2 regions of the Acidovorax sp. DMC1 genome follow, and region 1 is predicted to be linked to the other one. Evidence: riboswitches for the same ligand, from Rfam matches in the RefSeq annotation. Region 1 holds a riboswitch; the other holds the start of a gene.
The links. Region 1 has a riboswitch for S-adenosylhomocysteine ahead of ahcY (adenosylhomocysteinase). Riboswitches for the same ligand answer to the same signal wherever they lie in the genome.
Positions count from the first base shown of each region.

Region 2: it holds a riboswitch for S-adenosylhomocysteine, as region 1 does, so the genes downstream of both, metH (methionine synthase) here and ahcY (adenosylhomocysteinase) in region 1, are expected to answer to the same signal.

Region 1 covers NZ_JBQUYO010000004.1:338,648-354,078, reverse strand. Annotated here, with positions in the region: gene ACT531_RS11680 (peptide chain release factor 3) at 1-1,492, opposite strand, end outside; S-adenosyl-L-homocysteine riboswitch at 1,671-1,750, shown strand; gene ahcY (adenosylhomocysteinase) at 1,824-3,257, shown strand; gene ACT531_RS11670 (TlyA family RNA methyltransferase) at 3,407-4,408, shown strand; gene metF (methylenetetrahydrofolate reductase [NAD(P)H]) at 4,405-5,256, shown strand; gene ACT531_RS11660 (septal ring lytic transglycosylase RlpA family protein) at 5,295-5,819, shown strand; gene ACT531_RS11655 (23S rRNA (adenine(2030)-N(6))-methyltransferase RlmJ) at 5,847-6,734, opposite strand; gene ACT531_RS11650 (serine/threonine protein kinase) at 6,986-8,944, shown strand; gene rplM (50S ribosomal protein L13) at 9,127-9,558, shown strand; gene rpsI (30S ribosomal protein S9) at 9,570-9,962, shown strand; gene ACT531_RS11635 (DUF6776 family protein) at 10,121-10,831, shown strand; gene ACT531_RS11630 (bactofilin family protein) at 10,986-11,384, shown strand; gene erpA (iron-sulfur cluster insertion protein ErpA) at 11,445-11,810, shown strand; gene mdtD (multidrug transporter subunit MdtD) at 11,920-13,341, shown strand; gene ACT531_RS11615 (anhydro-N-acetylmuramic acid kinase) at 13,375-14,484, opposite strand; gene ACT531_RS11610 (M23 family metallopeptidase) at 14,522-15,431, opposite strand, start outside.
Region 2 covers NZ_JBQUYO010000001.1:679,944-695,374, reverse strand. Annotated here, with positions in the region: gene ACT531_RS03265 (Glu/Leu/Phe/Val family dehydrogenase) at 1-1,177, opposite strand, end outside; gene ACT531_RS03260 (hypothetical protein) at 1,458-2,216, shown strand; gene ACT531_RS03255 (PPK2 family polyphosphate kinase) at 2,274-3,185, opposite strand; gene ACT531_RS03250 (GlxA family transcriptional regulator) at 3,501-4,490, opposite strand; gene ACT531_RS03245 (MBL fold metallo-hydrolase) at 4,589-5,425, shown strand; gene ACT531_RS03240 (LysR family transcriptional regulator) at 5,459-6,400, opposite strand; gene ACT531_RS03235 (PACE efflux transporter) at 6,475-6,930, shown strand; gene ACT531_RS03230 (hypothetical protein) at 7,019-7,783, shown strand; S-adenosyl-L-homocysteine riboswitch at 7,802-7,903, shown strand; gene metH (methionine synthase) at 7,924-10,677, shown strand; gene ACT531_RS03220 (RidA family protein) at 10,750-11,151, opposite strand; gene ACT531_RS03215 (LysR family transcriptional regulator) at 11,310-12,239, shown strand; gene ACT531_RS03210 (hypothetical protein) at 12,404-12,781, shown strand; gene ACT531_RS03205 (shikimate kinase) at 12,850-13,392, opposite strand; gene ACT531_RS03200 (serine hydrolase domain-containing protein) at 13,714-14,892, opposite strand; gene ACT531_RS03195 (long-chain fatty acid--CoA ligase) at 15,000-15,431, opposite strand, start outside.

The DNA.
Region 1 (15,431 bases):
CCAGGCGCAGCGGGTAGGCATCGGTAAAGGCGCGCAGGTCGGCCGCGTTGTCGGCGGTGATCCAGCGGGCGCCCGTGTACTGACAGCCTTCCAGGCGCACGTCGGCGTCGTACTCAGCCTTCAGGCGGTGCTGCACCACTTCAAACTGAAGCTGGCCCACGGCGCCCAGCAGCATGTTGCCACCGGCGTCGGGCTTGAAGACCTGGATCGCGCCTTCTTCGCCCAGCTGGGCCAGGCCTTGCTGGAGCTGCTTGGTGCGCAGCGGGTTCTTGAGGACCACGGTCATGAACATTTCGGGCGCGAAGAAGGGCAGGCCGGTGAACTGCAGGTTGGCGCCGTCGGTGATGGTGTCGCCCAGCTGCACGCCGCCGTGGGTGGTGAAGCCAATGATGTCGCCCGCGTAGGCTTCTTCGACGGCCTCGCGGCGCTGGGACATGAAGGTCACCACCGATGTGGGGCGCAGCTCCTTGCCGGTGCGCTGTACCTTGAGCTTCATGCCCGGCGTGTACTTGCCGCTGGCCACGCGTACGAAGGCGATGCGGTCGCGGTGGTTGGCGTCCATGTTGGCCTGCACCTTGAACACCACGCCGGAGAAACCTTCGTCCTCGGGCTGGATGGTCTTGACGACGGGCTGTTTGTTCACCTCCAGCGTGCTCACGCGCGGGCCGGGCGGCGGGGCCATGTCCACCAGGGCGTCCAGCACTTCCATCACCCCGAAGTTGTTCACGCCGGAGCCGAAGAACACGGGGGTCAGTTTGCCGGCCAGGAAGGCTTCATGGTCCCAGGCGGGCGATGCACCGGTAGCCAGCTCCATGCTGTCCATGGCGGCGTCGAACTCTGCGCCGAAGCGGGCGCGCAGGGTGTCCACATCGGTGAGCGGGATGGATTCGAAGTCCTGCGGGCGACGTTCGCTGCCGGATTCGAACACCGTCATCGTCTTGGTGCGCAAGTTGATGATGCCGCCAAAGCTCTTGCCCTGGCCCACGGGCCAGGTCATGGGGCAGCAGGGCATGCCCAGTTCGCGCTCGACCTCGTCCATGATGTCCAGCGGGTCGCGCACCTCGCGGTCCATCTTGTTGACGAAGGTGATGATGGGCGTGTCGCGCTGGCGGCAGACCTCGATCAGGCGGCGGGTTTGTGCTTCCACACCGTTGGCGGCGTCGATCACCATCAGCGCCGAGTCCACGGCGGTGAGCACGCGGTAGGTGTCTTCCGAGAAGTCCTTGTGGCCGGGCGTGTCGAGCAGGTTGATCACATGCTCGCGGTACAGCATCTGCATGACCGAGCTGGCTACCGAGATGCCGCGCTGCTTTTCGATTTCCATCCAGTCGGAGGTGGCATGGCGGCTGGCCTTTCGGCCCTTGACGGCACCCGCGATCTGGATCGCGCCCGAGAACAGCAGCAGCTTTTCCGTCAGCGTCGTTTTACCGGCGTCGGGGTGGGAAATGATGGCAAAGGTGCGGCGGCGCCGGGTTTCTGGGGCGTAGGACACAGGGGTTCCTGAATGGGATGGGTGCGGGGCAGAGCGCCCTGCGCAAGAAATCTTCGGGCCGGGACCTGCATGGGTCGCAGGGGCGGCAGTCGCGGGATTTTACTGTTCCGTGCAAGGTCCGGGATGAATTCACCCCCGCGGGCATGGCGCCGGGAATGCACTTGCTTTTATAATCCGCCGATCCGAGGAGCGTTGCAGCGTCCCCAGCACAGGCGGGGCGTGAGGCTCGGAGTCATCTAGCAACGACGCTCATCCACTTCGCGTGCGGTGAGGCGTATCGACCTTCCCCTTCGCGCAGTGGCTTTTCAAACATGCTTTGGAGCACACCATCATGAACGCACGCGTCAACGCCCCGGTCAACACCGACTGCATCATTGCCGACATCGGCCTGGCCGAATGGGGCCGCAAAGAAATTCGCATCGCCGAAACCGAAATGCCCGGCCTGATGGCCATCCGCGAAGAATTCGCTGCCAAGCAACCGCTCAAGGGCGCACGCATTACCGGCTCGCTGCACATGACGATCCAGACCGCCGTGCTGATCGAGACCCTGCAGGCCCTTGGTGCTGAGGTGCGCTGGGCTTCTTGCAACATCTTCTCCACGCAAGACCACGCCGCAGCCGCGATTGCTGCCGCTGGCACGCCCGTGTTCGCCATCAAGGGCGAGACCCTGGCCGAATACTGGGACTACACCCACCGCATCTTTGACTTTGGCCCCGCAGGCGCCGAAGGCGAAGGCCCCAACCTGATCCTGGACGACGGTGGCGATGCCACGCTGCTGATGCACCTGGGCAAGCGCGCCGAAAAGGACGTATCGCTGATCGCCAACCCCACCAGCGAAGAAGAAACCTGCCTGTTCGCTTCCATCAAGGCCAAGCTGGCGCAAGACCCGACCTGGTACAGCCGCAAGAGCGCCCAGATCATCGGCGTGACCGAAGAAACCACCACGGGCGTGCACCGCCTGAAGGAAATGTCGGCCAAGGGCTCGCTGATGTTCCGCGCCATCAACGTGAACGACTCGGTGACCAAGAGCAAGTTCGACAACCTGTACGGTTGCCGTGAGTCGCTGGTGGACGGCATCAAGCGCGCCACCGACGTGATGATCGCCGGCAAGGTGGCCGTGGTCGCTGGCTACGGCGACGTGGGCAAGGGCAGCGCCCAGGCCCTGCGCGCGCTGAGCGCCCAGGTGTGGGTGACCGAGATCGACCCCATCAACGCCCTGCAGGCCGCGATGGAAGGCTACAAGGTCGTGACCATGGAATACGCTGCCGACAAGGCCGACATCTTCGTGACCACCACCGGCAACAAGGACGTGATCCGCCACGAGCACATGCTGGCCATGAAGGACCAGGCCATCGTCTGCAACATCGGCCACTTCGACAACGAGATCCAGGTCGCGTCGCTGGAGCAGTACCAGTGGGAAGAGATCAAGCCCCAGGTGGACCACGTGATCTTCCCGGACGGCAAGCGCATCATCCTGCTGGCCAAGGGCCGTCTGGTGAACCTGGGCTGCGGCACGGGCCACCCCAGCTTCGTGATGTCGTCGAGCTTTGCCAACCAGACCATTGCCCAGATCGAGCTGTTCACTCACAGCGACTACTACGAAAACGGCAAGGTCTACGTGCTGCCCAAGCACCTGGACGAAAAGGTGGCGCGCCTGCACCTCAAGAAGGTGGGCGCCATGCTGACCGAGCTGACCGACGAACAGGCCGCCTACATCGGCGTGCCCAAGCAAGGCCCCTACAAGCCTGACACCTACCGCTACTGATCCCGGTGCGCGCGCCCTGGCGACAGGGCGCGCGCACGGTGGTGTGGCGCCGTGATGCTGAGCAATGCTTGATTGCTCATAAATTGATAGCTGCTGGCGCATGATTCACTAGCGCTACCAGCCGATTTGACTCAAAAAGGATGGGCGCGATGCGCGCAGATGTGTTTTTGGTGGAGCGTGGCCATGCCGCCACGCGCTCGCAGGCGCAGCGCCTGATCGCTTCGGGGGTGGAGTGGCGCTTGACGCCCTTGTCGCCCTGGAACAAGGTGGCCAAGAACGGGGATGACGTCCCGTCCGTGGCCGAGGTAAGGCTGCTGGACGATGCCGAGGCCAAATACATCTCCCGTGGCGGGCTCAAGCTCGAAGGCGCCTTGCAGGCCACGGGCCTGGACGTGACGGGCCTGCGCTGCCTGGATGTGGGGCAGAGCACCGGTGGCTTCACGGACTGCCTGTTGCAACATGGCGCGGCCCAGGTGGTGGGTGTGGATGTGGGGCATGGCCAGTTGCATGAGCGCCTGCGTGACGATGTGCGCGTGGTGGGCGTGGAAGGGATCAATGCCCGCGCCATGACAGCCGAGTCGCTGCTCGAAGGCTGTGAAGCGGCCTTGTCCGAAGAGCTGGTGCAAGACCATGAAGACAACGACACCCAGCCGGTCGCTCCTTACAGCTGGATGCGCAACGGCGGTCTGGTCGATGAAGAATACGACGACAGCGACGATGCCAAAGAGCAAGACGTAGAAGCCTTCAAAGCCGAGCGCGCCGCCAAGGCCCGCGCGCGGGCCGAGGGCACTTTACCGGTGGTGCGCCAGCGCCGAGAGGGGCGAGAGGATGTGCAGGTCACGCCCGTGTTTGACCTGGTGACGGGCGACCTGTCGTTCATCTCGCTCACTCTGGTGCTGCCTGCACTGGTGCCGTTGCTCGCGCCGCAGGGCGACCTGGTCATGCTGGTCAAGCCCCAGTTTGAATTGCAGCCGGGGCAGGTGGGCAAAGGCGGCATTGTGCGCGACGAGTCCCTGTATGCGGTGGTGGAACAGCGCATCCGCGATTGCTGCGTAACTCTGGGCCTGGAAGTGCGGGCGTGGATCGACAGCCCGATCCAGGGCGGTGATGGCAATCGAGAATTTTTTGTACACGCAAGGAGAGCCGCATGAATGCAGCCCACGCGCAAGGCACCGGGTTTCCGGTGAGTTTCGAGTTTTTCCCGCCCAAGACGCCTGAAGGCGCCGACAAGCTGCGCGTGGCGCGCCAGCAGCTGTATGCACTGCATCCGGACTTCTGTTCGGTGACCTACGGCGCAGGGGGCTCCACGCAAGAAGGCACATTCGGTACGGTGCGAGAGATCCTGTCCGAAGGCGTGGGCGCTGCGTCGCACTTTTCGTGCATCGGGGCCACGCGCCAGTCGGTGCGCGAGCAGCTGGCCACGCTCAAGGCCATGGGCGTCAAGCGCCTGGTGGCGCTGCGCGGCGACCTGCCCAGCGGCTATGGCGCGGGCGGCGAGTTCCAGTACGCCAGCGACTTGGTGGCCTTCATCCGCGCCGAAACGGGCCGGGACTTCCACATCGAGGTGGCGGCCTACCCCGAGGTGCACCCCCAAGCCAAGTCGCCCGAGGCGGACCTGCAGGCCTACGTGACCAAGGTGCGGGCGGGGGCGGACTCTGCCATCACCCAGTATTTCTACAACAGCGACGCGTATTTCCGCTTTGTGGAAGACGCGCACCGCCTGGGCGCTGACGTGCCGGTGGTGCCGGGCATCATGCCCATTTCCAGCTCCACGCAGCTGATGCGGTTCTCGGACGCCTGCGGTGCGGAGATTCCGCGCTGGATCCGTCTGCGCCTGCAGTCGTTTGGGGACGACACCGCCAGCATCAAGGCGTTTGGCCTGGATGTGGTGACCGACCTGTGCGACCAGCTGCGCACGGCCGGCGTGCCCGCGCTGCACTTCTACACCATGAACCAAAGCGCCGCGACCCTGGAGATCTGTCGCCGGCTGGGGATCTGATGGTGGGGGGCGAGCAGCCACCCGGCTCTTGTCGCAGCGTGGCCCGGTGGGCGCCGCTGCGGCAGCTGGTGGGGCTGTGGTTGCTGTGCAGCGCCTTCGCGGTTGCGCACGCCCAGGGGCTGCAGGCAGAGCCGGACGCGCTGGCCCCCAACCTGCTGTCCGTGCCGGGAGAGGCGATGCTGATCGATCCCCCGGCCAAACCGGAACCCACCACTCCCGGCGGGTCGCCGCTCAGCCTGGAGGCGGACGAGGTGGGGTTGGCATCGTGGTACGGGGCGCAGTTCCACCGGCGGCGTACCGCCAGCGGGGAGCTGTTTGACATGCGTGCGCTCACGGCGGCTCACCCCACGCTGCCCTTTGGCTCCCGCGTGTGTGTGCGCAGCCAGGCCACGGGGCGCACGGTGATCGTGCGCATCAACGACCGCGGGCCCCACACCCGCAACCGGGTGATCGACCTGAGCCGGGGCGCCGCCGAGGCGTTGGGTATGGTGGGCCTGGGGCTCAAGCCGGTGGAGCTGTTCGCCCTGCAGGACGACGACAAGGATTGTCCGGCGGCACCTTGACGCGATGTAAGGAACCGGAAGGGCCGGTCAGCCGCCCGATTCCAGCGTGTGGGTGGCGTGTTTGTCCTGGGCCAGCAGCTCGGCCATCTGGGGCAGGGCGTCTTTGAGCGCGGCCTTGAGGGTGTAAGGCGGGTTGATCAGGAACATGCCGCTGGCCGGCAGGCCGGGGCGTTTGGTATCGCCCGTGACGGTTTCGGTGATCTTGCTCGACTTGACGGTGAGCGTGGCATGCAGCCAGCTCTTGCCCGCCTTGGTGGCCAGTGTCTTCAGGCGGCGGGGCAGGTCGTGGGCTTCGGGGCGCGGGATGATGGGGTACCAGAATGCATAGGTGCCCGTGGCAAAACGCTTGAGCGAATCGGCCGCCATGTCGAGCACCTTGGCGTAGTCGCTCTTGATTTCATAGCTGGGATCGCACAGCACCAGGGCGCGACGGGCCGGTGGAGGCAAAAACTTCTTGATGCCCTCAAAGCCGTCTTCGTGCAGCACCGCCACCTGGCGGCCTGCCTCCAGCTGGGCCACGTTGCCGGCCAGCGCGCGCAGGTCGGTGGGGTGCAGCTCGAACAGCTTGAGCTTGTCGTGGCTACGCAGCAGGCGCTGGGTGATGAAGGGTGAGCCGGGGTACACGCGCAGCGCCTTGCCCTGGTTGAAGTCGCCCACCATGTCCACGTAGGCCTGCAGGGCTGGGGTGAGGGTGGGCGTGGTTGGTGCAAACAGCCGGGCCACGCCGTCGGCGGCTTCGCCACTGGTGCTGGCATAGTCCCCGTCCAGCCGGTACAGGCCTGCGCCTGCATGGGTGTCCAGCACGGTCAGCGCCGCGTCTTTCTCGGTAAGGTGTTGCAAGGCAGCAATCAAAACGGTGTGCTTGAGCACATCGGCATGGTTGCCTGCGTGGAAGGCGTGGCGATAACTGAACATGACCCAATGGTAACGAGTGTGTTGTGCGTCGGGGCAGCGCCCTTGTCCGGGCGCGGCACAATCGGGGGCCTTGTGGTGGCGGGGGACGTGATGTTTTTGGCAGACAGGCCGTCCTCTGTTAGCCATTTGTTGCCAAATCCGGTGCGGCCATGCCTCATGATCGCGCCTGCGGTGGGGTCCGCTTTCCGCCGTTGTGCTTGTTGTTCCATTGATTTGCCTGTGAAATTGCCAGCCCGCCCCGTCTTCCGACCATGACCGAAAGCTCCAGCACAGCCCCCGCCAGCGGTGTCAGCCATATCGATGCGCTGCCCCCTGGCACACGCCTGGCGGAGTTCGAGATCCTGGGTTTGCTGGGTGTGGGCGGTTTTGGCATGGTCTACAAGGCGTTTGACCATTCCCTGCACCGGGCGGTGGCCATCAAGGAATACATGCCCTCGGCGCTGGCCGGTCGCTCGCAGGGGCAATCGCTCTGGGTGCGGTCTTCGTCCGATCAGCAAACCTTCCAGGCAGGCCTGGTGTCTTTTGTGGGCGAGGCGCGGCTGCTGGCGCAGTTTGACCACCCGTCGCTGGTCAAGGTGTTCCGCTTCTGGGAGGCCAACAACACAGCCTATATGGTCATGCCGCTGTATTCGGGCATGACGTTCAAGCAGGCCCGTGCCCAGATGCGCACGCCGCCGCCCGAGGCCTGGCTGCGCAAGCTGCTGTGGTCGGTGCTGGATGCGCTGCGTGTGCTGCACGACGGCAACACGCTGCACCGCGACATCTCGCCAGACAACATCTTCCTGCAGGACAACGGACCGCCGGTATTGCTGGACCTGGGCGCCGCCCGGCATGCCATCAATGACCAGGACCGCAAGCACACGGCCGTGCTCAAGGTGAATTACGCGCCCATCGAGCAGTATTCCGACGGCGACGAGGAGCTGCGCCAGGGGCCTTGGAGCGATCTGTACTCCCTGGCAGCGGTCATGCACGGCTGTCTGGCCAACGACACGCCCCTGCCTGCCACGCTGCGTTCCATCCGCGACCGCATGGTGTCCTTCTCCCGCATCGCCAAGACCGTCAAGCGGCAGTTTGGCGTGGAGTATTCGGCGCCGTTTGTTGCTGCGATTTCGCAGTCCCTGGCCCTGCGGCCCGAGGACCGGCCGCAGAGCATCGACGCTTTTCTCCAGACCATGGAGATGACCTCGGCGCCGGAAGATGTGCAGCACTTCGACTTTCGGGCGGAACTGGGCGACATCTGGGTAGAGCCCGCCGACCAGCCCGGCCCGGGGCTGCCCACGCCCACCGTGGATGTGACCTCTGCCCCCAGCATCGTGGCCGAGATCCAGGCGCAAGCCCAGCGCGCGGAAGCAGTCGCAGCGGCACCGTCGCCCGTGCAGGAGGGCCGCCCCGGCGATGACTTTGGCGCGGATACGGTCATGCTGGCCGGTCCTGACACGGTGGCGGCCGATGCGGGCGACACGGTTTTCATCGACGCTGGCGACACCGTGGTCGCTGAGGACGATTCCCGCTTTGAGGACCTGCCGCACCACCGTTCGCTGGGCGCCAGCGGGTCGCGCGCGGCGGAGCGGCGGTCCGCACCCCTGGAGCGGGATCTGGTGCGAGGTCACGGCAAGCCCGCTCCCTCGTCACGGCGCTCGCCTTTGGTGGCTGGCATTGTGGTGGCGGCGCTGGTAGCCGTGGTCGCTGGAGGCGCTTGGCGCTGGAGCCAGGGCAGCAAACCGCCGCGCGATGACATCATCACCGAGATGGCCGAGCCGCCGGCAGCAACGGCCTCGTCAGCGGCCGCGCTGGTGAACGTCAGTGCCGCTGCGGGCACAGATGCCCAAGCCGTGGCCTTGGAAGGCGTGGCTCAGTCGACCGCCGCTGCGTCCGCTGCCGTACCCGCCTTTGTGGTCGCCTCGGCGCCCAAGCCCTCCGCCCGTGTCACCAAGCGTGTGACTGCCGAGCCGGCCCCCACCCCCATCGTAGTGCACGAAGAGCCTGTGCCTGCGCCACCCCCTGTGGTGGCTGAACCCAAGCCCCGCCCTGCGCCGCCACCCCGTCTGCCTTCGCCGCAGGAGGTGTGCGCTGACGCCAATTTCCTGGCCCGCCCCATGTGTATCCACCAGGAGTGCCAGAAGCCGTCCCAGGCCAATCAAGCCATTTGCGTGGAGAACCGCCGCCGGTACGAAGCCGACGAGCAGCGCCGCCGCCAGACGCCCAACTGACCGCTTTGGGGCCAGGACTGCGGTCCACTTGCGCGGCGACCGGGCTCTTTCGTATAATAGAAGGCTTCGCAGCGCTTTTGTGGTCCCGCGGCGAAGACTGTTTGCCACCTAAGAGGCTTCCTTCAGAGAAGCACCGACCGTGGAAAAGGACCCGCCAAACCCCTCTTTTCAAGAGAAAACTCATGACAACTACTTTCAGCGCAAAGCCCGCTGAGGTCGTGCACGAGTGGTTTGTGATTGACGCGACCAACAAGGTCCTCGGACGAGTAGCCAGCGAAGTTGCTCTCCGTTTGCGCGGCAAACACAAGGCCATTTACACGCCTCACGTCGATACCGGTGACTTCATCGTCGTTATCAACGCAGCCCAACTCAAGGTCACCGGCACCAAGTCCCTGGACAAGGTGTACTACCGTCACTCGGGTTACCCCGGCGGTATCACGGCCACGAACTTCCGCGACATGCAAGCCAAGCACCCCGGCCGCGCGCTGGAGAAGGCTGTCAAGGGCATGCTGCCCAAGGGTCCCCTTGGCTACGCGATGATCAAGAAACTCAAGGTGTACAGTGGTGCTGAGCATCCACACACCGCCCAGCAGCCCAAAGTGCTGGAAATCTAAGGAGCCTTGAGATGATTGGTGAATGGAACAATGGCACCGGCCGTCGCAAGTCCAGCGTCGCCCGCGTGTTTCTGAAAAAAGGCTCCGGCAAGATCACTGTGAATGGCAAAGACATTCAGCAGTACTTCGGCCGCGAAACCTCGATCATGATTGCCAAGCAACCGCTGGCGTTGACCAACCATGTCGAAACCTTCGACATCCAGATCAACGTGCACGGTGGCGGTGAATCCGGCCAGGCTGGCGCTGCCCGCCACGGCATCACCCGCGCACTGATCGATTACGACGCATCCCTGAAGTCTGTCCTGAGCCAAGCCGGCTTCGTGACCCGTGATGCACGTGAAGTCGAACGTAAGAAGGTCGGTCTGCACTCCGCACGCCGCGCCAAGCAGTTCTCCAAGCGTTAAGTCTTGGGCCCTGCCGGATGCTGCCCTGCGCCGCATCCACTGCAAAGTGCTCCCTGCGAGTGTTTTACAGAGAAAAACCGCCTTCGGGCGGTTTTTTCGTTTATGGTGCGCTCTTTTCTTTTTTGGGGGGCGCCTTCCCAGGCCTGCCCGTTGAGCCTATGCGCTTTCGCCTGCTTCGCCGTCGGTTGACCATCAGCGCCCCCCGCGTGGCCATCCGCAGCGCCTTGCCCTGGCCCTTTCGCTGGCTGGCCCTGGCCGTGGTCATGGGTTTTTGCGCCGCCGTAGCGTTGTGGGCCTTCGAGTTCGGCAAGTCCATTGCCGGGATCGATACCGTGTCGCGCGATGAAGTGGTTCAGATGAGGGCAGAGATCAGCCGCCTGCGCGAAGAGGGTCAGGAGCGCCAGACGGTGGCTTTGACTGCCGAAAGTTTGCTGGCTACCGAACGCGCTGCCAAGGAGAGCCTGATGGCCCAGGTGCGCCAGCTCGAAGCCGACAATCGCACGCTGCGCGAGGACCTGGGCTTCTTCGAAAAGCTGATCCCTGCCGCCAAGACCGATGGGCTGGCCATTCGCGCGCTGCAGGCGGAGGTGCTGGGTGGGATGCAGCTGCGCTGGCAAGTGCTGGTCATCCAGGCGGCCCGCAATGCACCCGAGTTCAACGGGCGCCTGGAACTGGTGCTGGCGGGCACGCTGGACGGCAAACCGTGGACACAGACCCAGCCCCCCCAGGGCCAGCCGCTGCAGGTCAAGCAGTACCGCCGCCTCGAGGGGGGGCTCGATCTGCCCCCCCAAGCCGTGGTAAAAACCGTGACCGCGCGCGTGCTGGAGGGCGCTACCGTACGCACCAGCCAGACCGTGGCCGTCGAATAGTGCGGGTGGACTGTGGATGCGCTGATCTGGTTTCGATGCCCTCGCCGAGGCAACCCACGCAGTAGCCGCTGCCCACGACCTGCCGATTTGTTGGCACGTTTTCCATTCGCAAGCGGGCTTTTGTACCGCCTGCTCCTTCAGGAGTCTTCCGACCATGTTCTCGCGCAAAAAGCAGCCACCTATCAAAAGCCTGGTGGCACAGGGCACCAAGATCGAAGGCAATGTGCATTTTGCCGAGGGCATGCGCATTGATGGCGATGTGGTCGGCGATATCCGGGCGGCGGCGGACCAGCCCAGCATCCTGGTGATCTCCGAAACCGCGCGGGTCGAGGGCGCGGTGCATGCCGACCACGTGATCATCAACGGCCAGGTGCTGGGCCCCGTGCATGCGGGCGAACTGCTGGAGCTGCAGCCCAAGGCGCAGATCACCGGCAATGTGCATTACAAGGCGCTGGAGATGCACCAGGGGGCCGTGATCGCGGGGCAACTGATCCCCACGGCGGTGCTGGTGGAGGAAAAGCCCCCACTGAAGTTAGCGTCAAACAGCCAGTGATCTGAATTCCCGAGAGGTTTGCAGTAGTATTCCCTGCAAACCCTGAACCCGGAGTACCCCATGAGCGCAGTTGCCGAAAACATCCAGACCGAAATGCCCGCCCCCATTCTGTTCACCGACAGCGCGGCGGCCAAGGTGGCGGACCTGATTGCCGAAGAAGGCAACCCCGACCTGAAGCTGCGGGTGTTTGTGCAAGGCGGCGGCTGCTCCGGCTTCCAGTACGGTTTCACTTTTGATGAAATCACCAACGAAGACGACACCACCATGACCAAGAACGGTGTGTCGCTGCTCATCGACGCCATGAGCTACCAGTACCTCGTGGGCGCCGAGATCGACTACAAGGAAGACCTGCAAGGCGCGCAGTTCGTGATCAAGAACCCCAACGCCACGACCACCTGCGGCTGCGGCTCCAGCTTCTCGGCCTGAGGATCGTCGTGCCAGGCAAAGACCTGAACCCCCGCCGCTGACTGAATGAACCGCCTTCGGGCGGTTTTTTCATGGGGGCGTTTGTTTCGTTTGGAAAGCTCTGCAACCCATGCATCAGGAACCCTCCCAGAAAGTGCTGCTTTGGCTGGTGGCCGTCGGCTTTTTCATGCAGACGCTGGACGCCACCATCGTCAATACCGCGCTGCCCGCCATGGCGCAGAGCCTGGGCGAGAGTCCGCTGCGCATGCAGTCGGTGGTTGTGGCGTATTCGCTGGCCATGGCGATGCTGATTCCGGCGTCGGGTTGGGTGGCCGACCGGTTTGGTGCGCGCCGGGTGTACTTTCTGGCCATCGTGTTTTTTGTGGCGGGCTCGGTCTTTTGTGCGCTGTCGCACAGCCTGACCCAGTTGGTGGCCGCCCGGGTGCTCCAGGGGCTCGGGGGCGCTCTGCTGCTGCCCGTGGGACGGCTGGTGGTGCTGCGCACGTTCCCGCGCGAGAAGTTTTTGCAGGCCATGAGTTTTGTGGCGATCCCCGGGCTGATCGGTCCGCTGATCGGACCGACCCTGGGAGGCTGGCTGGTCGAGGTGGCTTCCTGGCACTGGATCTTTCTGATCAACGTGCCGGTGGGGCTGGTGGGCTGTGCCGCCACCATGCGCTACATGCCCGGGGTGGCTGCGCCGACGGTGGCACGGTTTGACCTGGCGGGCTATCTGATGCTCGCCTTTGGCATGGTGGCGCTGTCGCTGGCGCTGGACGGTCTGGCCAGCCTGGGGCTGCGGCAGGCGAGTGTGCTGGTGCTCATGATCTTCGGTCTGGCGAGCCTGGTGGCCTATTGGCTGCACGCGGCGCGGCGGCCTGACCCGCTGTTTTCGCCCCGGCTGTTTTCGGTGGACACCTTGCGCATCGGGCTGCTGGGCAATCTGTTTGCGCGGCTGGGCAGCTCGTGCATGCCGTTCCTGATTCCGTTGCTGCTGCAGGTCACCATGGGCTATTCGCCGCTGCAGGCGGGCATGATGATGCTACCCGTGGCGGTGGCGGGCATGTCGATGAAGCGGTTCACCACCACGCTGATCGCCCACTTTGGCTACCGCCAGGTGCTGGTGGGCAACACGCTGCTGGTGGGGGTGACCATGGCCAGCTTCGGGCTGGCGGCACCCTCGCAGCCGCTGTGGGTGCATGTGGTGCAGCTGGCGGTGTTTGGTGCGGTGAACTCGCTGCAGTTCACGGCCATGAACACGGTGACCCTCAAGGACCTGGGGCACGACATGGCCAGCAGCGGCAACAGCCTGCTGTCCATGGTGCAAATGGTGGCCATGGGGATGGGGGTGGCTGCGGCGGGGGCGGTGCTGGCGGCGTTCACCGATTTCTTCCAGCCTCCGGGCACAGCGCAGACACTGCAAGCCTTTCAGGCCACGTTTGCCTGCATGGGGCTGATCACGGTGGCTTCAGCCGGTATCTTCTGGCAACTGTCGCCGCAAGACCGGTCCGGCACCCAGGCGGGGGCATCAGTCGATGCCGGGGACCACGGTTGATCGCCCTGCCCAGGACTGTGTAGACCGGGCGTTTCAGGCCGGGTACACCGCGCCCAGCACGCGAGGGCCCACGGCGCCCGTCACGCTGGGGAGGTTGCCCGGTGCTCCGTTCAGCGCCTGGCGCGCCAGCCAGGCAAACGCGGCGGCCTCCACCTGCAGGGCGGGCAGGCCCAGCGCATCGGTGGCCACCACCCGCAGGGGCGGGCAGGCGGCCTGCAGCCGCTGCATGAGCTGGCCATTGAGCGCGCCACCACCGCATACGGCCAGGGTTTTGCTATTGTTTGGATAGCTATTGGCGCATATGGCACTAGCGCTTGCGGTGAATTCGGTCAATGTCGCCTGTACATCGGCCGCAGTGGCCTGCGCAAAGGGCTGCAGGTGTGCGGCCAGCCAGGCGGGGTTGAACAGGTCGCGCCCTGTGCTCTTGGGGGGCGCCTTGTGCAAATAGGGCTCCTGCAGCAACGCGGCCAGCAGGCCCGGCAGCACCTGTCCGGTGGCGGCCCAGGCGCCGTCCTTGTCAAACGGCTGGCCCGTGTGCTGCTGGCACCAGTGGTCCATCAGGGCGTTGCCCGGGCCGCAGTCGAAGCCCAGCACACTGCCATCTGCCCCCAGCACGCTGAGGTTGGAGATGCCGCCAATGTTCAGCACCAGCACCGTCTCGTCCGGCCGGCCGAACACGCCCTGGTGGAAGGCGGGCACCAGCGGCGCACCTTGGCCGCCTGCGGCCACGTCGCGGCTGCGCAGGTCGGCTACTACGGTGATGCCTGTCAGCTCGGCTAGCAGGGCGGGGCTGCCCAGCTGCAGGGTGTAGCCTGTGCCGTCAAATTCCTGGGGGCGGTGTCGCACCGTCTGCCCGTGGGCGCCTATCGCTCGGATGGCGCTTGCCGGGTGGCCGCTGCGCTGCAGCAGGGTGTGCACCACCTCGGCGTAGGCCCGGGATAGCGCGTTGCCTGCGAGCGCTGCGCGGTGCAGCTCGTTGTCGCCGGGGGTGTTGAGGGCCAGTAGCTCGGCGCGCAGTGCGGGGGCAAAGGCGGCGCTGGCGTGGTGCGTGACCCGCAGGCGCGGGCCCGAGAAATCGGCCAGCACCCCATCGATCCCGTCGAGCGAGGTGCCCGACATCAGGCCAATGTACAGATCGGACATGGCCTGACGGGTGGGGTGCGTCGTTGGTACGCCGGGATCAGTCTGCGCTGGCCTGCTCAATGAGCGCGGCCGCGTTCAGTTGAACGCGCATGTTGGCAGCTAGGCGGTCAAACGCAGGGCGCGCGGCTGCAGACACCGGTGCGGCGGCTTCGCTCTGGGCGACGATGGTCATCGGGTCCTGGTGCACGCCATTGACGCGGAACTCGAAGTGCAGGTGCGGGCCGGTGGCCCAGCCGGTGGCGCCCACGGCGCCCAGCGTCTGGCCTTGCTCGACCGACTGACCCTGGCGCACGTCAATGCGGCTCAGGTGGGCATACACGGTGACGTGCTGGTTGCGGTGCTTGACGAACACCACGTTGCCGTAGCCGTTCTGCACACCCGCAAACTCCACCACGCCATCACCCACGGTGCGCACGGCGGTGCCTGTGGGGGCTGCAAAGTCGGTGCCCAGGTGGGCGCGCCAGGTTTGCAGGATGGGGTGCAGGCGCATCTTGAAGCCGCTGGTCACGCGCGAGAACTCGACGGGCGAGGTCAGGTAGGCGCGGCGCATGCTTTCACCGTCCAGCGTGTAGTAGGCGCCCTTGGCGGCGTTGGGCTCCTGGAACCAGATGGCCTGGTGGGTCTTGCCGTTGTTGACGAACTCGGCGCTCAGCACGCGGCCGCTGGACAGAGGCTCGCCGTCGGCTTCCAGGGTTTCGTACACCACCGAGAAGCGGTCGCCCTTGCGCAGCGAGCGGCGGAAGTCGATGTTGCCCGAGAACAGTTCGGCCACCTGCACGGCCACGGCATCGGGGATGTTCGACGCGTCGGTGGCGGCAAACAGCGAACTGTGGATGATGCCGCCCGCCAGACGGCTGTTGGTCGTCATCTTGGCGGTTTCGATGCGGGTCGCAAACTTGTTGTCGCCCGTGCGTTCGACGATCAGGCGGCGGAAGTTGCCGCTGTCG
Region 2 (15,431 bases), on a different contig from region 1:
TGCGCACCAGGCGGGCGTTGATCTCGTCCTCGCTCCAGAAGAAGCTGGAAAAATCCTGCACCCACTCAAAGTAGCTCACTGTCACGCCACCGGCGTTGGCGATCACATCGGGCAGCACCAGCACGCCCTTGTCGTGCAGGATGTCGTCGGCCTCGGTGGTCGTGGGGCCGTTGGCGCCTTCGATCACGAGCTTGGCCTTGATCTGGCCCGCGTTGTCCTTGGTGATCTGCCCTTCCAGCGCGGCAGGGATCAGGATCTCGCAATCCACGCCCCAGAACTCTTCGGCCTTCATCACATCGGCGCCGGCAAAGCCGCCCACGCCACCACGGGTCTTCACATGCGCCAGCAGTGCGGGCACATCCACGCCCTTGCTGTTGAAGATGGTGCCGGTGTGGTCTTGCACCGCCACTACCTTGGCCCCCGCTTCGGCAAACAGCTTGGCGGCAATGCCACCCACATTGCCAAAGCCCTGCACTGCCACGCGGGCACCGTCGAGCGCCAGGCCGGTCAGCTTGGCGGCTTCCACGCCCACGGTGAACACGCCACGGCCGGTGGCTTCCACACGGCCCAGCGAGCCGCCCAGGTCCACAGGCTTGCCGGTGACCACGCCGGTGGCGGTGGCGCCCACGTTCATCGAGTACGTGTCCATCATCCAGGCCATGACCTGGCCGTTGGTGTTCACGTCGGGTGCGGGGATGTCCTTGGACGGGCCGATAAGCAGGCCGATTTCGCTGGTGTAGCGGCGCGTCAGGCGCTCCAGCTCACCCATCGACAGCTTCTTGGGGTCCACACGGATGCCGCCCTTGGCGCCGCCGTAAGGCACGTTCACCGCCGCGTTTTTCACCGACATCCAGGCCGACAAGGCCATCACTTCAGACAGCGTCACGTCCTGGTGGAAGCGCACGCCACCCTTGCCGGGGCCCCGGCTCAGGTTGTGCTGTACGCGGTAGCCTTCGTAGTGGGCGATGGTGCCGTTGTCCAGCTCGATCGGCACGTCCACGATCAGGATGCGCTTGGGCCGCTTGAGCGTTTCCACCCAGCGCGCCAGGCTGCCCAGGTAAGGGGTGACGCGGTCCACCTGCTGCAGGTAGTTGCCCCAGGGGCCGAGGTGGTCGGCCTGCAGGTACGAGGGCAGGGGGTGGGATTGTGCGGCGGGGGCGCCGACAGGGTTTGACATGGTGAATTTCCTTGTGGGATCAGTTCAGGCTGCGAAGCTTATGCCTGGGCTGGGGCACTGTCCAAGGCCGGTGTGTTTGTGGGTTATGCATTTAATGCATGGCTCTCCGAGAGCCATTCAATGCTGCAGTGCGGCAATTTGCGGGCGGGGTGGCGGCCCGTGGCCTTGGCCCTGGCGCAGTGGCCCGTTGCCCCTAGACTCAGCCAGCCCGGCGCAGCACCGGGCGCTGCACCGGGCCCCACCGCACCGCCGGGGCCATGAAAAAAAGAGAGGGATATCCATGAGCGTGACCCGCACCGCCTGCCCGCAATGCCAGGCGCCCAACCACCCGACGGCGCGCTGGTGCGTGAAGTGCGCCCACCCGCTGGAGGCAGAGGTGCCCCCCGCTGCCTCCAATGACCCGGCGCCGATGGAGTTTGTGTTCGATGACGACGAGCACCCCGCTGCCACCCCGACGCGCCAGCGACCCCTCTTGGCCTATGCAGGCGCCGCAGTGGCCCTGCTGGTGGTGGCAGGCGCCGCAGCCTGGTATCTGCTAGGCCGGCCCGATGCTGCGCCGCCCGCGCGGCAGGCCCCGGCTGTCGCAGCGCCAGCGGCCGTGCCCAGCATCCCGGGCATTGCGGAGTCCGCACCCGCGCGCCCCGAGCCGGTGGAAGAAATCATCGAATCCCAACGCGCACGCCCGGCGGCCACTGCGTCTGCACCAGACAGCGCCACTGCCGCCCCCCCGCCCGCAGCCGCAGCGGCAGCCTCTGCACCGCCGTTCACCCCCGTCACCGTGCCCCGCGTGGCCGATGCGGCATCGTTGCCCGCCACCGGCAAGCCGCGCACGGCGGCACCAGCCGACGACGCACCCTGGCCGCCTCCCGCAGCACCCGTGCCGTCGCCGGGCGACAGCCTGGCCCGCTTGCGCGGCGCGCTGGCCCAGTGCGCGGCCATGAGCAACGAGCTGTCGCGCGCGAGCTGCCTCACCCGCACGCGGCAGAACTTCTGCGGCGACGCCTGGGGCCGTATCCCGGAATGCCGACCGGGCCAGTGACGACACGCGCAGTTTTTGTCCGCACCGCGCACTGCCGGGCCCGCTGCGGGGCGGGGCCTATTCGATGCGGATCTTCTGCATCGCCGGGTCGCCCGGCGGGTAGCGCAGGTCCAGGCCGGTGAGCACCTCGCGCACCAGCGTAGCGATCATCAGGTTGCGGTGGGTCTTGGAGTTGGCGGGCACGATGGTCCACGGCGCCCAGGGCGTGTGCGTGGCGGCCAGCAGCATTTCGTAGGCCTTCTGGTACTGGCTCCACTGCTTGCGGGCCTCGATGTCGCTCATCGAGAACTTCCAGTGTTTGGCCGGGTCGTCCAGGCGCTCCTGCAGGCGTTCGCGCTGCTCGTCAGCGCTGATGTGCAGCATGAACTTGAGCACGATGGTGCCGGTGTGCGTGAGCATGCGCTCGAAGTCGTTGATGTGCCCAAAGCGCTGGTGGTGCTGTTCGGGCGTGATCCATCCGTTGACGGCGGGCACCAGTACGTCCTCGTAGTGGCTGCGGTTGAACACCGTGATCTCGCCCGCACCGGGCACCTTCTGGTGGATGCGCCACAGGTAGTCGTGGGCACGCTCGGCCTCGGTGGGGGCGCTCCAACCCACGGCGTGCACGCCCAGCGCGCTCATGCGGCCAAACACGCCCCGGATGGTGCCGTCCTTGCCCGATGTATCGGTGCCTTGCAAGATGACCAGCAGCTTGTAGCGCTTGTCGGCGTAGAACAGGTTCTGCAGCGTGTCCAGCTCCTGCGCAATCGACTCGGTGGCGGCCTTGTCCTTGAGCTTGTCGCCCAGCGAAAACGGCTTGGCCGACGGATCAAAGTCCTTGAGCGACACCGTGCGGCGGTGTTTGCCGGCCTTGCGCCGCTCGGGCTGGCCGTCGGGCCGCTTGTCATCGTCATGCTGCGGCGCGTCCGGCTGCCATTGCGACCAGCGTTGGGCCACGTCTTTGTTGCTGCTGTGAAACGGGTGGTTCATGCGGGCTCCTCGATGGGCCATCGTACGTCAGCTGTGGGGGCGCGGTCTCCTCTTCTACGAAAACATGATGCTATCAAGTTGATAGCTGATTGCGTATGATTCACTAGCGCTTGGAGCAGATTGGGCTTGAAAATTGCCGCGGGAGCCGTTGAGGGACCCTCTGCACAAATCACCGCGCCGTGTGCCGCTGCGGTCTCGGGCGGTCTGCGGCGTTGCAAATACTCGCAATAGCTGCGGCTATTGCTGCGTTTTGCGCCTTGCAGCCCATCCCGATCCGCAGCGCCCACTTGCCGCTCGATTCGTGCAGAAGATCCCTTAGCGCACGCCATGTGCCATGCGGTAGGCCAGCGGCGTCTGCCCCGTGGCCTGGCGGAACGCGCGGTGCAGTCCGGCCTCGCTGGCAAAGCCCAGGTCTTCGGCAATGCGCTTGAGCGGCAGCGGCGTGTCGCACAGCGCCTCGCTGGCCTGGCGCAGCTTGATGCGGCGCATCCACAGGGCCGCCGTCAGGCCCGTGTGGGCCTGCACCCGCCGCGCCAGTGTGCGGGGCGAGAGGCCCAGCGCCTGGGCCAGCGCGGGCAGCCGCAGATCGGTGGCGGGGCGGCGCTGCACCCACAGCATGGCGCGGCGCAGGTCGTCGTCTGCCAGCGTCATCAGGTCATGCCCGGCAAATGCCGGGTGCGCCGTGCGGGGGCGGGGCAGCATCAGCAGCTCCTGCAGGTCGGTCATCGCCTGGGGCGGCAGGCGGGCGGCCAGCGCGTGCAGCATCAGCGGCAGGTAACCGTTGGCCCCGGCGGCCGTGGTGGCGGTGGGGCCGGCCACCAGCGGCTCGTCAAAGCGCCAGTCCACCTGCGCGAACTGCTGCTCCAGCGCGGCACGCAACCACCAGGTGGCCGTGGCGCCCTGGCCGCGCAGCCGCCCGCTGGCGGCCGCCAGCACCACGCCCGCGCAGTAGCTCCACACCTGCGTGCGCCGGGGCAGCGCGCGCAAGGCCTGCACCGTCGGGGCCAGCTGCTGCAGCGGCCCTTGCAGCTGGTCAGGCGACGAGAGCCACAGGCCCGGCACCAGCACCACATCGGCCTCGGCCTGCTGCAGTGCCACGGAGGGGGCCAGCGCGGGGCCTTGCCAGGTGGGCACGGGCGACCGGTCCACCCCTGCCCAGCAGATGTCCATCACGCTGGCCTGCGCACGCAGGTTGGCGGCGCGTGCCATGTCCGCCGCCGCAAACAGGCCCGCCGGCATGCAGCCCGGGTAGAGCAGCAGTGCCACGCGCAGGGGCGGCTGGGGTGTTGGGGATGGAAGAACCATGGGTGGCACAAAAGCGCAAGAAATTGTCAATCTGCGCCATTTTCGCGGGAGGCCTGCTTTTCAACAATGGCAACACCTCCTCCCACTGAAAGCCCCCCATGCTCATCACCCAATTGCGCAACGCCACCGTTCTGCTGGAGTTTCAGCACGCGGGCCGCCCCGTCGGCCTGCTGGTGGACCCCATGCTCGCGCCCCGGGGCAGCCTGCCCGCGCTGCGCTACCTGGGCACCCGGCGCCAGCGCAACCCCCTGGTGGATTTGCCCGCCGAGGCCGACGCGGCACTGCAGCGCGTGACCCACGCGCTCATCACCCATTGCCAGCGCGGGCACTTTGACCACCTGGACCGCGCGGGCAAACAGTTTTTGCGCGAGCGCCAGATTCCCGTCTTCTGCATGCCGCACGACGCCGCCTACCTCGCGCAGCGCGGCCTGCAGGTGCAGCCGCTGGCGGGCGAGGGCCGCCAGCCGTTTGCGCTGGGCGGGCAGGTCACGCCCGTGGCCTGCACCCACGGCCGGGGCTGGGTGGCGCGCTTCATGGAGCACGGCCACGGCTACCTGCTGGAGCTGCCGGGCGAGCCCAGCGTGTACCTGGCCGGCGACACCGTGCTGACGCCCCCGGTGCGCGACTGCCTGCAGCGCCTGCAGCCCGATGTGGCCGTGCTGCCCGCCGGTGGCGCCCGGTTTGACCTGGGCGCCGACATCCTGATGGACGCCGCCGAGGTCGCGCACGCCGCTGCGCTGACAACCGGCGCGGTGGTGGTCAACCACCTGGAGGCCTTGGACCATTGCCCCACCACCCGCGCCCAGGTGCGCGCCCTGGCGCAGCGTGGCGGGTGGGCGCACCGCCTGTGGGTGCCCGAGGACGGCGAGTGTCGGCACTACCCCGGGCCCACCGTTAAAAGCGATGCTATGAATTCAGTAGCTGCAGAGGCATGATCGACTAGCGCTACCGCCTAAAAAGGCTGCAACTCACGCCAGTTCGGCCTCCAGCGCGCGCTGGTCGCGCATCAGCGCCACAAAGCGCGCAGCGCCCAGGCCCAGCGGGCGCTCCTTGGACCACACCACGTCCACCCACAGCGCGGCGCCGTTGCTCAGGTTCTCGAAGGGCATCTCCACCAGCCGCCCCGCCTCGATGCGCGATTGCACCAGCGCGCGCGGCTGCCAGCCCCAGCCCATCCCGGCTTCGATGAGGCCCAGCGCGGCCAGGTGGTTGTCGGTGCGCCAGTGGTGGCGCGCAAACACAAAGCGCGGGTCGGTCTGCGCCAGGTCGCGGCTGGCCACCACGATCTGGCGTGTGGTGGTCAGGTGCTCCTCGCGCAGCATGGCGTCCTCCGGTGGGGCACCCCGTGCCTGGGCGGCGGCGCGGGCGGCCACCAGCACCGGGTGCTGCGGCGCCATCACCGCCACCAGGGTTTCGGTGCCCACCTCCTGAAAGCCCTCGCGCCCGTCGATGCTGGGCCGCTCGAACACCAGCGCCAGCTGCGCGCGGCCGCTGTGCAGCAGCGCCAGCGCATCCACCTGCGGCGCGGCCAGCACCTCGATCTGCAGCAGCGGGTGCTCTTGCGCCAATGCCGCCAGCGCCTCCGTCCAGCGCGAGGCCAGCAGCTCGGGCGCAATGGCCAGCGTGAGCCGCTCCTCCAGCCCCTGGGTCAGCGCCAGCGCCTGGGCGTTGAGCTGCTGCAGCTGCCCCGCCAGCAGCCGGGCCTGGGGCTCCAGCGCGCGGGCGGCAGCGGTGGGGCGGGGCTCGCGTCCGCTGCGGTCAAACAGCTGCACATCCAGTTCGGCCTCCAGATGGGCAATGGTCATGCTCACCGCCGACGGCACACGCGACAAGGCCCGCGCGGCGGCCGAGAACGAGCCGTGGTCGAGCACGGTCAGAAACACCTGCACGCTGTCGGAGTTGAACGCCATGGGGTATCAATCTATCAATAAAACTGAAACAAGCTGACTTTATATGTCAGTGCGGCGAATATAAAGTACCGTCCATGGACAAGACACCCACCCTTTTTGGCCTGCAAGGCGTCAAACGCCGCGTGATCTACGTGACCCTGTACGAGCTGATCGCCATTGGCGCCGCCACGGTGGGCCTGGCGCTGCTCACGGGCCAGGGCGCGGGGCATTCGAGCGTGGTGGCGGTGGCAGCCTCGGTGATCGCCATCGTCTGGAACATCGTCTTCAACTGGGCCTTCGAGCGCTGGGAGGCGCGCCAGCCCGTGCGCGGGCGCAGCGTGGCGCGGCGCGTGGCACACGCCATCGGGTTCGAGGGCGGCCTGGTCTTCACGCTGGTGCCGCTGTTTGCCTGGTGGTTTGGCGTGAGCCTGTGGCACGCGTTTGTGATGGACCTGGGGCTCATCGTGTTCTTCCTTGGCTACACCTTTGTCTTCAACTGGGTGTTCGACCACCTGTTCGGCCTGCCTGCATCGGCCATGGCAGCGTCGTAACAAAGGCCTTGAGCGCGCTTCTTCAAACAATGTCAACCGCCCTTCACCGGCGGTCAGGGACGCTCAGCCGCCACCCATAATCGGCCCCATGAGAGGGCCGTTTTTGTTGTTGCTGCTGCTGCGGGGATTGCCGGGCCGGTGGGCTGGCGTGGCGGTGTCCTGCTGCGTATTGGCAGGCTGTGCCAGCAACGCCCCCACGCCGCGCGGCGAGGTGAAGGGGACGCCCACCCATGCCGCCGAGCTGGCCCAGTCCGACGCCAACCGCATGGCCACCCTGGCCATGCAAGAGAACCTGGAAGGCCTGCTGCGCCTGGCCGACAAGCTCTACCGCCGCAACCCCGCCGAATGGCGCAAGGGCACTGCCACCAGCCGCGAGCAGGCGCTGGAGCAGCTGCGCACCGCCGTGTTGCAGCGCCAGCCCTGGGGCCCGCTGCAGGGCCGCCGCGACATCGCCGCCATGGCGCTGGCGCTGGCGCCCGAGTTCGGGGGCGATCGTGTGGCGGCCTTCATCCATGCCACGGCCGACATGATCATCACCGCCCACGGCGGCAAGACGGAGTTCTTCTTGCTGGACGGCATGGATGCCCAGCACCTCTACAACGCCGCGCGCAACGTCGAGACCGCCGTGTGGCTGCTGGCGCAGCGCCGCAACGCCCAGGGCCAGCCCCTGCTATTGGCCGACGAAATCGGCGCCCAGGGCCGCAACCTGAGCTTCGAGCGCGAGTTCGGCAAGATCATCGCGCGGCTCGATCTGCTGGCCGCCTTCACCACCGAAAAGTACCGCCGCGCGGCCATCAGCTATGTGCAGGGCATTGTGGGCGGCACCTTCTTGCAATTCCTGCCAGTGCGCTGACCCGGTAAAATCCGCCCCTTGCCCAAGGAGCGTTGCAGCGGCCCCACCGCCATGGTGAAGCCGTCAGGCTTGGGCACTCCACAAGCTATTCAAGCCCCACCGCAACGACGCTCACCTGTTTTTCTGCTGCCCCTGCACAGGTGAGTCCTATGTCCGCGTCTGCCCCGTCCCTGCCCCCCATGAAGCTGTCCGGCCTGGAGCCCGTCTCCATTGGCGAGGGCACGCTGTTCGTCAACATTGGCGAGCGCACCAACGTCACCGGCTCCAAGGCGTTTGCGCGCATGATCCTGAACGGCCAGTACGAAGAGGCCCTGGCCGTGGCGCGCCAGCAGGTGGAGAACGGCGCTCAGGTCATCGACATCAACATGGACGAGGCCATGCTCGACAGCAAGGCCGCCATGGTGCGGTTTCTGCAACTCATCGCGTCCGAGCCCGACATCGCGCGTGTGCCCATCATGGTGGACAGCTCCAAGTGGGAGGTGATCGAGGCCGGGCTGCGCTGCATCCAGGGCAAGGGCATCGTCAACTCCATCAGCATGAAAGAGGGCGTGGAGAAGTTCAAGCACGAGGCGCGCCTCGTGAAGCGCTACGGCGCCGCCGCCGTGGTGATGGCGTTTGACGAAGTGGGCCAGGCCGACACTTATGCCCGCAAGATCGAGATCTGCGAACGCGCCTACCGCGTGCTGGTGGATGAGGTGGGCTTCCCGCCCGAAGACATCATCTTCGACCCCAACATCTTTGCCGTGGCCACGGGCATCGAAGAGCACAACAACTACGCCGTCGATTTCATCGAAGCCACGCGCTGGATCAAGCAGAACCTGCCGGGCGCCAAGGTGTCGGGCGGCGTGTCCAATGTGTCGTTCAGCTTCCGTGGCAACGACCCTGTGCGCGAGGCCATCCACACCGTGTTTCTGTACCACGCCATCAAGGCCGGCATGGACATGGGCATCGTCAACGCGGGCATGGTGGGCGTGTACGACGACCTGGAGCCCACACTGCGCGAGCGCGTGGAAGACGTGGTGCTCAACCGCCGTCCCGATGCGGGCGAGCGCCTGGTCGAGATTGCCGAAACCGCCAAAAGCGGCGCCAAGGACGAGAGCAAGAAACTCGAATGGCGCGGCACGCCCGAGCACCCCAAGACCGTGGGCGAGCGCCTGAGCCATGCGCTGGTGCATGGCATCACCGACTTCATCACCGAAGACACCGAAGAGGCCTACCGCGAGATCCTGGCCAAGGGCGGCCGCCCGCTGCACGTGATCGAAGGCCCGCTCATGGACGGCATGAACGTGGTGGGCGACCTGTTCGGCGCGGGCAAGATGTTCCTGCCCCAGGTGGTCAAGAGCGCCCGCGTGATGAAGCAGGCCGTAGCCCACCTGATTCCGTACATTGAGGAAGAAAAGCGCCAGGACGAACTGGCCGGCCGCGACGTGCGCAGCAAGGGCAAGATCGTCATTGCCACCGTCAAGGGCGACGTGCACGACATCGGCAAGAACATCGTCACCGTCGTCTTGCAATGCAACAACTTCGAGGTGGTGAACATGGGCGTGATGGTGCCCTGCCACGAGATCCTGGCCAAGGCCAAGGTCGAGGGGGCGGACATCGTGGGCCTGTCGGGCCTCATCACCCCCAGCCTCGAAGAGATGCAGTACGTGGCCGGCGAGATGCAGAAAGACGAGCACTTCCGCGTCAAGAAGATCCCGCTGCTGATTGGTGGCGCCACCACCAGCCGCGTGCACACTGCCGTCAAGATCGCGCCGCATTACGAAGGCCCCGTGGTCTACGTGCCCGACGCCTCGCGCAGCGTGAGCGTGGCGCAAAGCCTGCTGGGCGACGGCGTGCAGAGCTATGTGGATGAGCTGAACGCCGACTACGAAAAAGTGCGCACCCAGCACGCCAACAAAAAGGCCACGCCTCTGTGGCCCCTGGCCAAGATCCGCGCCAACAAGACGCCGGTGGACTGGTCTGCCTACCAGCCTGCCGTGCCCCGCGCGCTGGGCCGCCGCGTGTTCAAGAACTTCGACCTAGCCGAGCTGGCCAAGTACATCGACTGGGGTCCGTTCTTCCAGACCTGGGACCTGGCCGGCCCGTACCCCGCGATCCTTACGGACGAGATCGTGGGCGTGGAAGCCACGCGCGTGTTTGCAGACGGCCAGGCCATGCTGAAAAAGATCATCGAAGGCCGGTGGCTCACGGCCAGCGGCGTGATGGCGCTGCTGCCTGCCAACAGCGTGAACGACGACGACATCGAGTTCTACACCGACGACACCCGCACCGAGGTGGCCATGACCTGGTATGGCCTGCGCCAACAGGCCGAGAAGCACACCATCGACGGCGTGACCCGCCCCAGCCGCTGCCTGGCCGACTTTGTGGCCCCCAAGGAGAGTGGCATTGCCGACTACGCGGGCCTGTTCGCCGTCACCGCCGGGCTGGGTGTGGAGAAGAAGGAAAAGGCTTTCATCGACGCGCTGGACGATTACTCCGCCATCATGTTCAAGAGCCTGGCCGACCGTCTGGCCGAAGCCTTTGCCGAATGCCTGCACCACCGCGTGCGCACCGACCTGTGGGGCTACGCAGCGGGCGAGCAGTTGAGCAACGACGACATGATTGCCGAGAAGTACCGCGGCATCCGCCCCGCGCCCGGCTACCCCGCCTGCCCGGACCACAGCGCCAAGACCGACCTGTTCCGCGTGCTGAACGCCGAAGAGATCGGCATGGGCCTGACCGAAAGCCTGGCCATGACCCCTGCGGCCAGCGTGAGCGGCTTCTACATCGGCCACCCCGAGGCGGTGTACTTCAACGTCGGCAAGATCGGCGAAGACCAGCTGCACGACATGGCCGAGCGCCGGGGCATGGATGAGAAGGTGCTGGAGCGGTTGTTGGCACCGAATCTGTGATGCTATGAATGAAATAGCTGCTAGCGCTTGACCAACAAGCGCTAGCGGCCTATTTGATTCAAAAATCGGCCATCAAACCGCGCTCTCCGGCAGCTTCGCAATCACCTTGATCTCGAACTGAAAGCCGTACAGCCAGGTCACCCCGATGCCCGTCAGCGTGGGGTGGGGCGCCTCGCCCCAGAATTCGGGCACGACGCCCCAGACGGTCTCGAAGTTCGCCTCGGGGTTGACCACGAACATCGTCACATCCACCACATCATCAAACGTGCAGCCCGCTGCCTGCAGCACGGCATTGAGGTTGCTGAACGCCAGGCGCACCTGCGCGGCCAGGTCGGGCTCGGGCGAGCCGTCTTCGCGGCTGCCCACCTGGCCGGACACAAACAGGAAACCGTTGGCCCGCACGGCGGGCGAATAGCGGTTGCGCTCGTACAGCGCCTGGCGGCCTGCGGGAAAGACAACATCACGTTGGGGCATGGAAATCCTTTCGTTCTGCAGGGCAGAGGGTTGCGATGCAGGCACTGTAGAAGCGTGCGTTGTTCTGATAAACAGGCTAATCTGCGCACCACTGTTCCTGATCGCCAAACAATGGCGGGCATGTCGCCCTTTCGGCACGCCCCAACTACCTCTACGCCATGGACCGTTTTGACGCCCTGCAGGCCTTCGCCCGCGTTGTGGAATCCGGCAGCTTCACCAAGGCCGCCCTCACCCTGCACCTGAGCCGCACCACCGTCACCCAGCTGGTGCAGCAGCTCGAAGCACGCCTGCGTGTGAAGCTCCTGCACCGCACCACCCGGCGCGTGCAGGTCACGCCCGACGGCGCTGCGTACTACGAGCGCGTGGTGCGCCTGCTGGCCGATCTGGACGATGCCGACGCCAGCGTATCCACCGCCGCCGCCGCGCCCCGGGGCCGCCTGCGGGTGGATGTGCCCAGCCCGCTGGCCCGCTTGATACTGATCCCCGCGCTGCCCGCGTTCCACGCGCAGTACCCCGACATCCTCCTGCACATGGGGGTGAGCGACCGCCCCGTGGACATGGTGGGCGACAACGTGGACTGCGTGGTGCGCGGCGGCGCCCTCACCAACCCCGCGCTGGTCGCACGCCATGTGGGCGACCTGCAATTGCGCGTGTACGCCGCCCCCAGCTACCTGCAGCGTGCGGGCACGCCCGCGCATCCGCAGGCGCTGGAAGGCCCGCACCACCGCACCGTAGGCTTTTTGTGGGCGCGCACCGGCCAGCCCCTGCCGTTCGAGATGCGCCGTGGCACCGAACACGTGCGCGCCCAGGGCCACGATGTTTGCGCCGTGGACGACGGCAACGCCTACCTGGCCGCAGGCTTGGCGGGCCTGGGCGTGCTCTGGCTGCCCGACTACATGGCCCGCCCCCACGTGGCCACCGGCGAGCTGGTGCCCCTGCTGCAAGACTGGACGCTTGCGCCCATGCCGCTGTACGTGGCCTACCCACCCCAACGGCATGTGAGCGCCAAGGTGCGGGTGTTCATTGAATGGGTGGCGGGGTTGATGGCGCTGCATGCGCCGCTTCAGCGTACTTCGACGACGCTATAGGAAACCTTCGACCACAGAAACCGTTCATGGAATGCCGGAAGAGACAGCCTGCCCGGCAGGCGCTTGCACACGCCATGCGCACCGCATTGATAGCGCGTGTCCATCAATGTCGCGTTCTGCCGAGGGCTATGCTCCGTTATTCACAAGAGAGTGGGAAGGCTGGGATGGAAAAAGGGACGGGAAAATCAATCGTGCTCATGGGAGCGCTGATGTGGATGGGGGCATGCGCCATGGCAGCAAACTGGGCATTTGAATTCAAGCCAGTCAATGCGCAAATGGCAATCTATTCTGGAGGTTTGGGTGACCCAACGGCGCCCACAGCCCACGACGCCAAAGTGTCATTCCATGTGCAGGGTAAAGCGGCCCGCGACTTGTTTGACCGCATGGGGCCCGATGTGAAGACAGAGTGCGGGTCCGACCCGAAAACGCGGGTACGAGCCCGCGACCGACTTCAGTGCATCCGCTATTCCCCTTCCGACTACAGCTGCTATTTCGGCTTTGATCTGAAAGACGGGAAAAGCATCGGGGGCAATATCTGCTGAGCAAAGCCAGACGACTTGCAGTTCAGCGCGGGGCCCTTTGATCAGGGTGGGACCAAGGCGCTATCGCCTCAGTGCGACCCCGCCCCACCCGCACTCTCCGCCATCTCCAGCTGCATCATCACCATGTTGACCAGCGTGTGCACCGATGGCCGCCCGGTCTCGATCACGTAGTGGGCGGTCTCGCGGTACAGGTGGTCGCGCTGGGCGTAGAGGTCGCGCAGCTTGTCCATGGGGTTACCGCCTTGCAGCAGGGGGCGGGTTTTGTCGTGTTTGACGCGCTTGAAAATTTCTTCGGGCGAGGCGCGCAGGTACAGCACGTTGCCGAACTGGCGCAGCACCTCGCGGTTTTCGGGGCGTAGCACAGCGCCGCCGCCGGTGGACAGGACCATGCCGCCGGGCTGGCGGGCCACGTCGGCCAGCACCTGGGCCTCGATGTCGCGAAAGCGGGCTTCGCCCTCGGCCTCGAAGAAGCTGCGGATGGTGGTGCCCAGGGTTTGTTCCAGCCGGTGGTCCAGGTCGATGAAGGGCACGCCCGCGCGGTGGGCCAGTTGCCGGCCGACGGTGGATTTGCCCGAGCCGGGCATGCCGACCAGTGCGCAGCGAATCTGCATAGGTTCAAGAAAGAGGTCTGGGGGGACGGGCTTGCGCACTGCGGGTGGGGCTGTGTCGCGTGCCTTGACTAGGCGTTGAGTGTAAGCCTGCCCCCGCGCACCGCATGTCAGGCACGGCCTTAGCAACTGGCGCGACCCAGACCAGTGGATGCCGAGCAAGGGCCGCCCCGCAGCGAGGGCGTCGTCCCCCTGCCCGCGCGCAGCGCGAGAGCGGGGGGCTGAGGGCCGCGGCTCCAAGCCTGCCTGCGCAGGCTTGGACGGCCTGAAGAGCTGCCGCCTCTGGCGGCTGCCCCGTGGCGCGCGCTCAGGGGGGTGTCCGAATCACAGTGCGGCGTACACCAGCGCCGGATACAGCTCGCACAGATACCGCAGCTGGCCGGGCGCCTGCGTGAGCAGGATGGCGAACAGGTCTTCCGCAGGGTCCACAAAGAAGAAGGTGCCGCCCAGGCCGCTCCAGCTGTAGTGCCCGGCCGATCCGGGGCGGGTGGCCTGGCCCGTGGCGGTGCGCACGGCCACGCCCAGCCCAAAGCCATAGCCGGTGGGCAGGATGTCGCCCGCCACGGGCAGGTTGCCCAGGTGGTCGGCGGTCATGAAGTCCACCGTGGCGCGGCCCAGCAGGCGAACGGGGGCGTCATTGCCGCTGGTGCCGTTGGGGCTGTCGGGCCCGGGGGCGGTGCCCCGGCCCAGCATGAGCTGCAAAAAGCGCGCGTAGTCGCTGGCGGTAGACACCAGCCCGCCACCGGCCGACTCGAACACGGGCGGCGCGGTCACGTCGATCAGCGGCATGCCAAGGCCGGTCTGCGGGTCGCGCTCAAAGGCTTCGGCCAGGCGGTGCTGCTGCGCGGCAGGCACCGAGAAGCCCGTGTCGTGCATGCCCAGCGGGCCGAACACCCGGCGCTGCAGGATGGCGCCCAGGCTTTCGCCCTCGATCACCTCCAGCACCGCGCCCAGCACGTCGGTGGCGCGGCTGTATTCCCAGCGGGTGCCGGGCTGGTGGAGCAGGGGCAGTGGGCCCAGCGCCGCGACCAAGTCCGCATTGCTGTGGCGGCGCGAGCCGACGCGGGCGGCACGGTAGGCGTCTGGCACGGTGCCGGCCTCCCACGCGTAGCTCAGGCCGGCGGTGTGGCGCAGCAGGTCGTGCACCGTGGCCTCGCGCTGCACGGGGGCGGTGGTGCCGGTGGCTTCGTCGTACACGCGCTGGCCGGCAAACGCGGGCAGGTAGTGCGCCACGGGGTGCGACAGCAGCAGGCGGCCTTCTTCCATGAGCATCATCGCCACCAGCGAGGCGATGGGCTTGGTCATGGAGTAGATGCGGAACACCGTGTCGGGCGCCATGGCGGGTACCGCCGATTCGGCGCTGGGCGGGCGCTGGTGGCCCACCGCCGTGTGCAGCACCGTGTGGCCCTGGTGGTGGATGAGGGCCACGGCACCGGGCAGCAGGCCCTGGTCCACATGGGTTTGCAGCACGGAGCGCAGGCGGGCGAGGGCGGTGGGGTTCATGGCAGTGGGAAGTGGGTTTTGAGTTAATTTTGGCTGGTAGCGCTAGTGCATATTGCGCTAGTAGCTATCAAAAACAGAGCAAATATGGCAGGCCTTGAACGCGGGTTTCAGGGCGTCGCACCGGCCGCGTGGCTGCGTTCCTGCTCCTGCAGCTCGCGCCACTGCACCTTGCCCGTGCCGGACTTGGGCAGGCTGTCCACCAGCTGCACGATGCGCGGGCTTTTGTAGGCGGCCATGTGTTCGTGGCTCCAGTCGATGATGGACTGCTCGCTCACCTGGCCCTTGAAGGCGTCGCGCAGCACGACCAGGGCCTTGACCGTCTCGCCCCGGCGCTCGTCGTGCGCGGCGATCACGCACACCTCCTGGATGGCGGGGTGGGCGTACATCATGGCCTCGACCTCGGCAGGCCAGACCTTGAAGCCCGACGCATTGATCATGCGCTTGAGCCGGTCCACCATGAAGAAGTAGCCGTCCTCGTCCACCTGCGCCAGGTCGCCCGTGCGCAGAAAGCGCTTGCCGTCCAGCATCACAAAGCTGTC